Regions from separate parts of the Streptomyces sp. 7N604 genome, predicted to be linked through region 1. Evidence: riboswitches for the same ligand, from Rfam matches in the RefSeq annotation. Region 1 holds a riboswitch; the other holds the start of a gene.
The links. A riboswitch is a leader RNA that binds a small molecule or an ion and turns the genes downstream of it on or off. The one in region 1 is predicted to bind ZMP and ZTP.
Positions count from the first base shown of each region.

Region 1 (4,675 bases):
GAGCGGCTCGTCGACGGCTGGAAGCGGCAGGCGGCGCTGCTGCCGCCGGGCCCTGTGCACTTCGCGCACTCGGCGGCGGACGAGCTCGGCGAGGACCTGATGACGGTCGCCTATCTGCGCGAGACCGCCGAGCAGGCCGGGCTCGAGACCGAGGCGATCTCGATGGAGCACATCGGCTGGGACCGGCTCTCCGGCCGCTTCGTCGACAACCGGCTCCGCTTCATCCGCTCCTGCTTCAAGCTCTACCCGTGGGAGTGGCTGACCACGGACACGTTCGCGCCGCACGTCCTGGACTCCCTCGACAACGGTGGCGGTACCGGCACCACCTGCTGGATCGAGCCCGCCTGGAAGATGCTGCTGTCCAACAAGGCGCTGCTGGCTGTGCTGTGGGAGCTCTTCCCGGGCCACCCGAACCTCCTGCCCGCCTATCTGGACGGCCCGCGCGAGCTGGCCGGGACCACCGGGTACGTCGCGAAGCCGCTGCTGGGGCGGGAGGGCGCGGGCGTCACGGTCCACGAGCCGGGCGCTGGGCCGGGCGCTGGGCGGTTCACCGATCCCGGCGTCGAGCGGGCCGCCGATCCCGTCGTACGGGACGAGGCCTGCTGCTACCAGGAGCTGGCCCCGCTGCCGGACTTCGACGGAAACCGGGTGGTGCTCGGCGCGTGGGTCGTGGAGGACGAGGCGGCGGGGCTCGGCATCCGCGAGTCCTCCGGCCTGGTCACCGACGAGTACGCGCGCTTCCTCCCGCACGTCATTCTCTGACTGGTTTCATTGCCCTTGTGATTTCCGCGAGTTCACGGTCGGCTCCTACGGTTCGAGAGTTTGTCCAAACCCGAGGGGAGCTGTGACGTCTTCCATGCCGCGGCCGCTGGACTGGCCGACTGACGGAGACGGACTGACGACGGCCGGGTGCCGCAGCCACCCGGCCGTTCCGGGCCGGTGTCAGCCCGTCAGCACCGCCCTCAGCCGGTCCAGGCCCCAGTCCAGGTCCTCCTTGCTGATGGTCAGCGGCGGGGCGATCCGGATCGTGCTGCCGTGGGTGTCCTTGACCAGCACGCCCTGGTCCATCAGCTTCTCCGAGATCTGCCGGCCGGTGCCGTGGGTGGGGGCGATGTCCACGCCCGCCCACAGCCCTCGGCCGCGGACCGCCTCGACCGCGCCGCCCCCGATCAGCAGGCCGAGCTCGGCGTGCAGATGCTCGCCCAACTCGGCCGCGCGCTGCTGGTATTCGCCGGTGCGCAGCATGGCGATCACCTCGAGGGCGACCGCGCAGGCGAGCGGGTTGCCGCCGAACGTGGAGCCGTGCTCGCCCGGGTGGTAGATCCCGAGCACCTCGCGCGAGGACACCACCGCCGAGACCGGGACGACTCCGCCGCCGAGCGCCTTGCCCAGGACGTACATGTCGGGGACGACGCCCTCGTGCTCGCACGCGAAGGTCCGGCCGGTGCGGCCGAGGCCGGACTGGATCTCGTCCGCGATGAAGAGAACGTTCCGCTCCCGGGTCAGCTCACGGACGGCCCGGAAGTAGCCCGGCGGCGGCACCAGCACCCCGGCCTCTCCCTGGATGGGCTCGAGCAGCACCGCCACGGTGTTGTCGGTGAGCGCCGCCTCCATCGCCGTCAGATCGCCGTACGGCAGGATCTCGAAGCCGGGGGTGTACGGGCCGAAGTCCGCGCGCGCCTCGGGGTCGGTCGAGAAGCTGATGATGGTGGTCGTCCGGCCGTGGAAGTTGTTGCGGGCCACCACGATCTTCGCCTGGCCGTCCGGCACGCCCTTGACCTGGTAACCCCACTTCCGCGCAGTCTTGACCGCCGTCTCGATGGCCTCGGCACCGGTGTTCATCGGCAGCACCATCTCCATGCCGCACAGCTCGGCCAGCTGGGTACAGAAGTCGGCGAACCGCTCGTGGTGGAACGCGCGCGAGGTGAGCGTCACCCGCTCCAGCTGGGCCTTGGCGGCATCGATCAGCCTTCGGTTGCAGTGGCCGAAGTTGAGCGCGGAGTACCCGGCGAGCATGTCGAGGTAGCGCCGCCCCTCGATGTCCGTCATCCAGGCGCCCTCGGCGGAGGCGACGACGACCGGCAGCGGGTGGTAGTTGTGCGCGCTGTGTGCCTCGGCGGCGGCGATGCTGCGTTCCGTAGTCGTCACGGCAGTACTCCGTTCGGTGTAGCGGCGGTTTGCTGCTCATTTCTATCGTCGCTCGGGTGGATCGCGAAGAAACCTTCCTGAACTGCTCCGGAACTGCCCAGGCAATAGACTGTGCGAGCACATTGCGACTGGCGCGCGTGGAAACGACCACGAGGAAGCAGTGTGCGGCCTTCCCCCACGAGGTGCCGCCCGCCTGGGCACCCGGGTTCGTGAACCGACACACGAATCGACCCGGAGGACGCCGTGACCGTGTCCCTTTCGCATCCCGCCCTCTCCGCCGCGGACCCCGAGCTCGCCGCGCTGATCGCCGCCGAGGAGCAGCTCCAGGCCGACACCCTGCGGCTGATCCCCAGCGAGAACTACGTCTCCCAGGCCGTGCTCGAGGCCACCGGCACGGTGCTGACGAACAAGTACAGCGAGGGCTACCCCGGTCGCCGCTACTACGAGGGCCAGCAGAACATCGACCCGGTCGAGACTCTCGCGATCGAACGGGCCAAGGCCCTCTTCGGAGCCGGGCACGCCAACGTCCAGCCGTACTCCGGGTCGCCCGCCAACCTCGCCGTCTATATGGCCTTCGCCGAGCCGGGGGACACGGTGATGGGCATGGCGCTGCCGATGGGCGGCCACCTCACCCACGGCTGGGGCGTCTCCGCGACAGGCAAGTGGTTCCGTGGTGTCCAGTACAGCGTGCGCGCCGACACGGGGCTGACGGACTTCGACGAGGTGCGCGAACTGGCCCTCAAGGAGCGGCCGAAGATCATCTTCTGTGGCGGCACCGCGGTTCCGCGCACGATCGATTTCGCCACCTTCGCGGAGATCGCCCGTGAGGTGGACGCCGTCCTGGTGGCCGACATCGCCCACATCGCCGGCCTGGTCGCGGGTGGCGCCCACCCCTCTCCGTTCCCGCACGCCGACGTGGTCTCCACGACCACCCACAAGACCCTGCGGGGTCCGCGCGGCGCGATGCTGATGTCCGGCGAACCGCAGGCGAAGGCGCTCGACAAGGCGGTCTTCCCGGGGCTGCAGGGCGGCCCCCACAACCACACCACCGCCGCCATCGCGGTCGCCCTCCATGAGGCGGCGCAACCCTCCTTCCGTGACTACGCGCACGCCGTGGTGGCCAACGCCAAGGCACTCGCCGAATCCCTGCTGGAGCGCGGCTTCGATCTCGTCTCGGGCGGTACGGACAACCACCTGATCCTGATGGACCTCACGCGGAACGAGGTGCCCGGCAAGGTGGCCGCGAAGGCCCTCGACCGGGCCGGCATCGTCGTGAACTACAACACGGTGCCCTATGACCCGCGCAAGCCGTTCGACCCGTCCGGAATCCGCATCGGCACCCCCTCACTCACCTCGCGCGGTCTCGGCACCGACCAGATGCCGCTCGTCGCCCACTGGATCGACCGGGGCGTGACTGCGGCCCGTAACGGTGACGAGGAGGCCCTCGCCGCGATCCGCGCCGAAGTCCGCGATGTGATGGCCGCCCACCCTGCGCCCGGCCTTCCCACGGCCTGACGGCTACACGTCCAGGACCTGGCGTCGTGGGCCCGGCTCGGCAACGGTGCGGCGGATCAGCCAGCGGCGTATGAGCACGGTGCCGCCGCAGCCGATGCCTATCCCCGCGGCGAAACCGGGCAGGCTCCACCAGCCGTCGACCGCGTCGGCCGACGGGTGCGACGCGGCGGCCGGGGCCGTCCGTTCCCCGGCGGCGCCTGACATCCCCCGGGCCGGCCCTTCCTTGCCCAGCACCCCGAGATCGCTGAGCAGAGCCAGGAGTTCCTCGGGCTTCTCCGCCGCGTGCCAGAAACCGCTGTCCGGGCCGGATTTCCGGGCGCTGTATCTGCCGCCTCTACCGTCTCTGCCGTTCGCGACGGTCTGTATCCACACCTCGCCCGTCTCGGCGTCCGGATAGATGCCGTCCGTGCGCCACACGGACACGTCGTGAATCATCCAGCTGACGTTGATCTGCCGCCCGGAAGCCCCGCCGTTCTCATCCAGCTTCGGTGGGCGTCTCTGCTCGCCCGCGGGCGGGCCCAGCAGGCTCTCCAGCCGCCGGTACCGCTCCGAGTCGACCAGCAGTGCCGTGGCCTCCTCGGTCGTGGGCGAGGTGATCAGCACGCTCGTCGGGCCGCCTGCGACGGCCGGAGTGGAGCAGGTCAATAACGTCAGTAACGCAGCCAGCGCGGCCGCTGCCGCTGTGCTTGCCAGTGCGGCGATACGTCGCATGTTTCCCCCAACCACGGGTGATGCGGCCCCTCCGCACCACGTCACTTCTCGTACACCGCTCGGGCTCGTGAGGTTCCCGAATTCCGGAACTCCCGCCCCAACCCGCGCTGCCGGTTCAGGATCGCGGTGCCCGTGAGGATTCCGCCACCTCCAGGGCGCGCTCTCTCGATCGCACGCCCTCCAGCCGCAGCGTGAGACCGCCCTCCGTCTGCCAGAGCAGCGTCGGCCCCGCGGTCCGCACCGTCTCGGTCCGGGCGCGCCCGGCCGCGTCGGTCAGCCGGATCTCGAGCCGGTGCGGCTC
Region 1 covers NZ_JBQQBX010000027.1:132,607-137,281, reverse strand. The annotation lists gene ACTWP8_RS27915 (glutathionylspermidine synthase family protein) at 1-762, shown strand, start outside; gene rocD (ornithine--oxo-acid transaminase) at 943-2,148, opposite strand; ZMP/ZTP riboswitch at 2,263-2,354, shown strand; gene glyA (serine hydroxymethyltransferase) at 2,392-3,663, shown strand; gene ACTWP8_RS27900 (hypothetical protein) at 3,667-4,374, opposite strand; gene ACTWP8_RS27895 (hypothetical protein) at 4,490-4,675, opposite strand, start outside.

Region 2 (4,675 bases), on a different contig from region 1:
TGGCCCGCGTCATAGACGAGCAGGCGGCGTTCGGGCAGCAGGCGCGCCTCGGGGCTCGGGAGGTGCGGTTGCAGTGTGCCGTCGTGCATGAGGTGAAGGACCTGGACCTCGCGGGCGAGGACCAGGAAGTCGGCGATCATCTTGCGATGGCAGCGCCACCACACGGACTCCGCGCACATGACCGCGGTGCGTTCCCCGGCCGCCTCGGTGAGCAGCACTTCGATCGCGGAGACGAACTCCGGCGAGCGCATGTGGGCGGCGTACCCGCAGAAAGCACGGTTGCGCAGCGCGGTGTCGGGCGTGTCCGGCCGTGCCTTCCGCCAGCCGCCGAGCCGCTTTTCCCACCGGTAAGCGATTCCGGTCTGCGGCAGCCATTGCGACATCGCGTCGCGGTTGGCATCGGGATTGTGCCGGCTGCCCGGCGCCGTCCGCACGTCGACCAGCCGGCGCACCCCGGCGCCATGCAGCAGCCGCGTCATCTCCCTGGCGTCAGCGGTGCCGTGGCCGAAGCTCAGCAGTTGCATGTCGCTCACGCGACCCTTTGCCCTGCGCGGCGCGAGACGGCCTCGTGGCCGCGGGCGGAGTCCACACGCATCGAGGGAGCGGCCTTCGCCCCAGACGGCTTGCATGGTCTTCCCGGCGCCTGCTGGGCCTTTTCCGGGATGGCGCCGCTGCCGACGACTTGCGTGCCGAACTCCCCGAAGGCCGGGTGGCTGTCGTGTGCGGGCCGCCGCCTCCACTCGGCGTACTCGGAGCTGTGGGGATACGCCGCACAGGTCATGACCAAGATCTCCTTCCGGGGGTGTGGCATCCCTTCATCTCAGTAGCAGATGCCGATGCGTCTGCAGTGACGTCAGCCGGTGCCTGGTTCCGTGTCGTGGGCGGGAGGCGGCGCGGCGCGCGCTATTTCCGGATACGCGACGCGGCATGGCAGCTCTCCGCGCCCCGGCAGCGCTTCAGCGCTGTGAGGGTTTCGTGCAGGGAGGCGCGCTGCTCGGACGGGATGGACGCTGCCAGGTTCTTCAGCTCTTCTGGGTCGGACTTGACCGAGTAGTACTCCCGCTCCCCGTCGGCGTACTCGACGTAGAGGGCGTCCGCGGTCCTGATCGCCTCGTAGCTCGGGGGGTTGCCGCTGTCGTCGGGCGCCGCGTCCGGGTCGCCCTTCCTGGACGCCGGGTGACGGTGTTCGACGAGTGCGGCTTGGCGCCAGTCGTCCTCCGGCCGGCCGTGCATCAGCCGGGCGAGGCTTCGCCCGTCGCAGGTCGACGGCGGCTTCACGCCGGCGAGCTCCTGGAAGGTGGGATTGAGGTCGACGTTCTCCGTCAGTTGCGGAACATGCGCGCCGGCCGGCACTCCGGGACCGGTGACCATCATCGGCACCTTGATGTCGGTGTCGTAGGCGGTCTGCTTGCCCGGGCGGAGCCGGTGCTCGCCCATGTGGAAGCCGTTGTCCGACGAGAACACGATGTACGTGTTGTCCGCCAGGCCCTTCGCCTTGAGCTCGTCTTCCAGGTGCCCGATCATCGCGTCCACTGCCTGCACGGAGCGCACCCGCTTGGCGAAATTCTGGTCGATCTGCTTTTGCTCTTTGGACGTCAGCGGCGACAGTTTCCTCTGCCACTTCGGCGTGGGCGTGGAGGCCCGGTTGTAGGCGGCGGTGCGCGGGGCCTTGAGCGTGGGGAACTTTCCGGCGTCTCGCGGTGCCGGGGTGGAGGGGCCGTGCGGGGTGAAGGTCGCCACCTCCAGCATGAACGGCTTCTTCGACTTCGCCGAGGTGTCGATGAAGGACGTTGCCTTAGCCGCCAGCACGTCCGTCAGGTAGTCCTGGGCATCCTGCCCGTAGTGCACGACCTTGCCGTTCTCGTTGAGGTTGTAGTTGAACCCCGGGTAGCCGTTGCCGGCGACGTCCCACTCGTTCCAGCCGGACGGAACGTACGGTGTGGGCGTGCCGTTCTTGTCGGCGGGCTTGTAGCCGTTCAGGTACTTTCCCATGAACCCGGTCCGGTAGCCGGCCCGTTGCAGGGCGGTCGCGAAGCTCCTGCTCTCGTTGCCGTTCTTCATGAAGGCGCCGTAACCGCCGTCGCTTCCGTTGTTGGTGAAGACCCCGGTGTTGTGCGGGTATTGGCCGGTGAAAATGGACGTGCGCGACGGGCAGCACAACGAGTCGGTGGTGAAGAAGTTCGAGAAGGTCGTTCCGCGCTTCTGCATCTGCCGTACGTGCGGCATGTACTGCACGAGGTTCCACGAGAGGTCGTCGGTGAGCACGTACACGATATTGGGCTGCCGCGCGGCCGCCGTGGTGCCGCCGTCGGTCGGCGAAGCGCTTTCAGTTGCCTGACCGGCGTTCGACCCCGGCGAACACGACATCAGTAACGCCGTGACCACGGCGATACAGGGTCCGGCCGTGGACGTACGACGGTGACGAGTACCCAGCATGAACAATGCCTCCACGGTTGAGCGTTTCCTGGCGCCCCGCACCGTAGGGTCCGACTTTGTGGAAACCTTGTGGGGCCCCCGTCCTGAATGCCTTCTCGACCCACTCGACTAGAGTGCAGGCGGGCCGTTACTGGCGCGACGAGGTGGAGCACCACCGGGAAGCGGTCTGACAGCAGTTGTCGTATGCCGTGCGCCTGGGCGATCCTTCGTGACGCAGGAGCAGTGCATGACCGAGACGACACGTTCCGCCCGCCTGATGGACGGCAAAGCCCTCGCCCAGCGCCTCGTCGCTGAGGCCGCCACCGGGGCGGCTCAGCTCCGCGAACGCACCGGTACCGCTCCGTGCCTGGCCACCGTACTGGTCGGTGACGACCCTGCCTCGGAGACGTACGTACGGATGAAGCGCAACCGGTGCGCGAAGGCGGGCATCACGTCGCGGCACGTGCCGCTGCCCGCCTCTCTCAGCACCGGCGAGCTGGTCGAGAGGGTCAGCGAGCTCTCGCAAGACCCGGGCGTGCACGGCATCCTGCTCCAACACCCGGTTGGCCCGCACATCGACGAGCGGGCCGCGTTCGAGGCGATCGCGCCGGAGAAGGACGTGGACGGGGTCACGCTGAGCTCGTTCGCGGCGATGAGCTTCGGCCTGCCCGGGTTCGTGTCCTGCACGCCGGGCGGGATCTTGCGGCTGCTGGATCAGTACGAGGTCGACCTGGCGGGCAAGCACGCGGTGGTCGTGGGGCGCAGCGCGATCCTGGGGAAGCCTGCCGGGATGCTGCTGTTGGAGCGCAATGCCACGGTCACCTACTGCCATTCGCGCACCCGCGACCTGTCCGCGTACATGCGCGACGCCGACGTACTCATCGCCGCCGTCGGCCGTCCGCGCTTCGTCGCAGGCGCGGACATCAAGCCGGGCGCCGTTGTGATCGACGCCGGCTCCAACCCGGGCAACGTCGGGGACGTGGACTTCGAGACCGCCCGGGAACGCGCTCGCCTCATCACGCCCGTCCCCGGCGGCGTCGGGCCGATGACCATCGCCACGCTGCTCACGCAGACGGTCCAGGCGGCTGCGCGGCAACTGGCCGTCGCCTGACTCTCCGGCTGTGGGGACGCCTGGTCGAGCACGAAGGACCCATCACCGAGGGCCGACGATCCGGACTACGCCCCGCCCGCGGCTTGCTGGTCAATCAGCGCGCTGTTCCCGGCGCACGGTGGCGACCTGTGAGGGCTCTGTGACGGTCTGTCAGTTGGGTCAGGAGCTTGAAGTATCCCGCCATAGCTAGGATGATCGGCGCACTCCCGTTCCCGTGGTGAACGCGGGCGTTCCGGCATGGCAGACGCCGCCGTGCCGATGGTCGGCTCGCGCCTGTCGGAACCCGATGAGCCACGCAGTCCGTACCCCCGCTCCGCCTTGTCGCTTCCCCTCGGTCTGCTTCACCTCACCCGTCCATGAGGATCTGATGACACGACACATATCGGAGGCGGTGTTCTGGTTCCTGGCTGCCGGTGTGCTCACGGGCTTGGTCCTGTTGGTCCGCCAGCGCCAGATGACCGCCACCCTGCGCAAGCGCCTGTCAGCGCTGGAAGACAGCCTCCACGCTCGTGACGAGGAGGCGCGGCATCTGGTCGAGGTCCGTCTCCCCGCGCTGGAGGAAGTCCGGAAACAGCCAGGGCCCGTCGCCGAGCCCGGCCCACTCGACCGGAGTGTGGCCGAGACTCCGTTCGGACAGAGCCTGCAGCAGGTCGTGGACTTGTTCACCGGGGCCTCCCACAAGGCCCAGTCCCGCGCCGATCAGTCGGCGAAGGCCGCGCTGAAGGCGGCCATGCGCGCACTCCAAGCCCTGGCGAACGAACAGCAGTTGGCCATCTCGGAGATGCAGGACCGGCATGACGACCCCTATATGCTCCAGGGCCTCTTGGAGATCGACCACGCGAACGCGCAATTCGGCCGGCGGGCCCAGGCCATCGCCGTCCTCTGTGGGTCCTGGCCCGGCAGGCAGCGGGTCGCTTCGCTGCTGATCGACGTCGTACGCGGTGCGACGTCGCGCATCCGTGACTACCGGCGCGTCGAGATCCACTCCCGCGTCGAGATGGACGTCGTGAGCCGGGCGGTGGAGCCGGTGGTCCTCGCGGTCGCCGAACTGCTGGACAACGCAGCTCGGCACTCGCAGCCCAACACCACCGTCGAGGTCAACATCCAGCCTGCGCACAACGGCGCCAGTGTGGTGATCGACGACGCGGG
Region 2 covers NZ_JBQQBX010000012.1:27,965-32,639, forward strand. The annotation lists gene ACTWP8_RS14770 (DUF488 domain-containing protein) at 1-524, opposite strand, end outside; gene ACTWP8_RS14775 (hypothetical protein) at 530-781, opposite strand; gene ACTWP8_RS14780 (sulfatase family protein) at 904-2,367, opposite strand; ZMP/ZTP riboswitch at 2,553-2,643, shown strand; gene ACTWP8_RS14785 (bifunctional 5,10-methylenetetrahydrofolate dehydrogenase/5,10-methenyltetrahydrofolate cyclohydrolase) at 2,663-3,526, shown strand; gene ACTWP8_RS14790 (ATP-binding protein) at 3,894-4,675, shown strand, end outside.
Region 2: linked by a shared signal. The riboswitch ahead of ACTWP8_RS14785 (bifunctional 5,10-methylenetetrahydrofolate dehydrogenase/5,10-methenyltetrahydrofolate cyclohydrolase) and the one ahead of glyA (serine hydroxymethyltransferase) in region 1 are both predicted to bind ZMP and ZTP.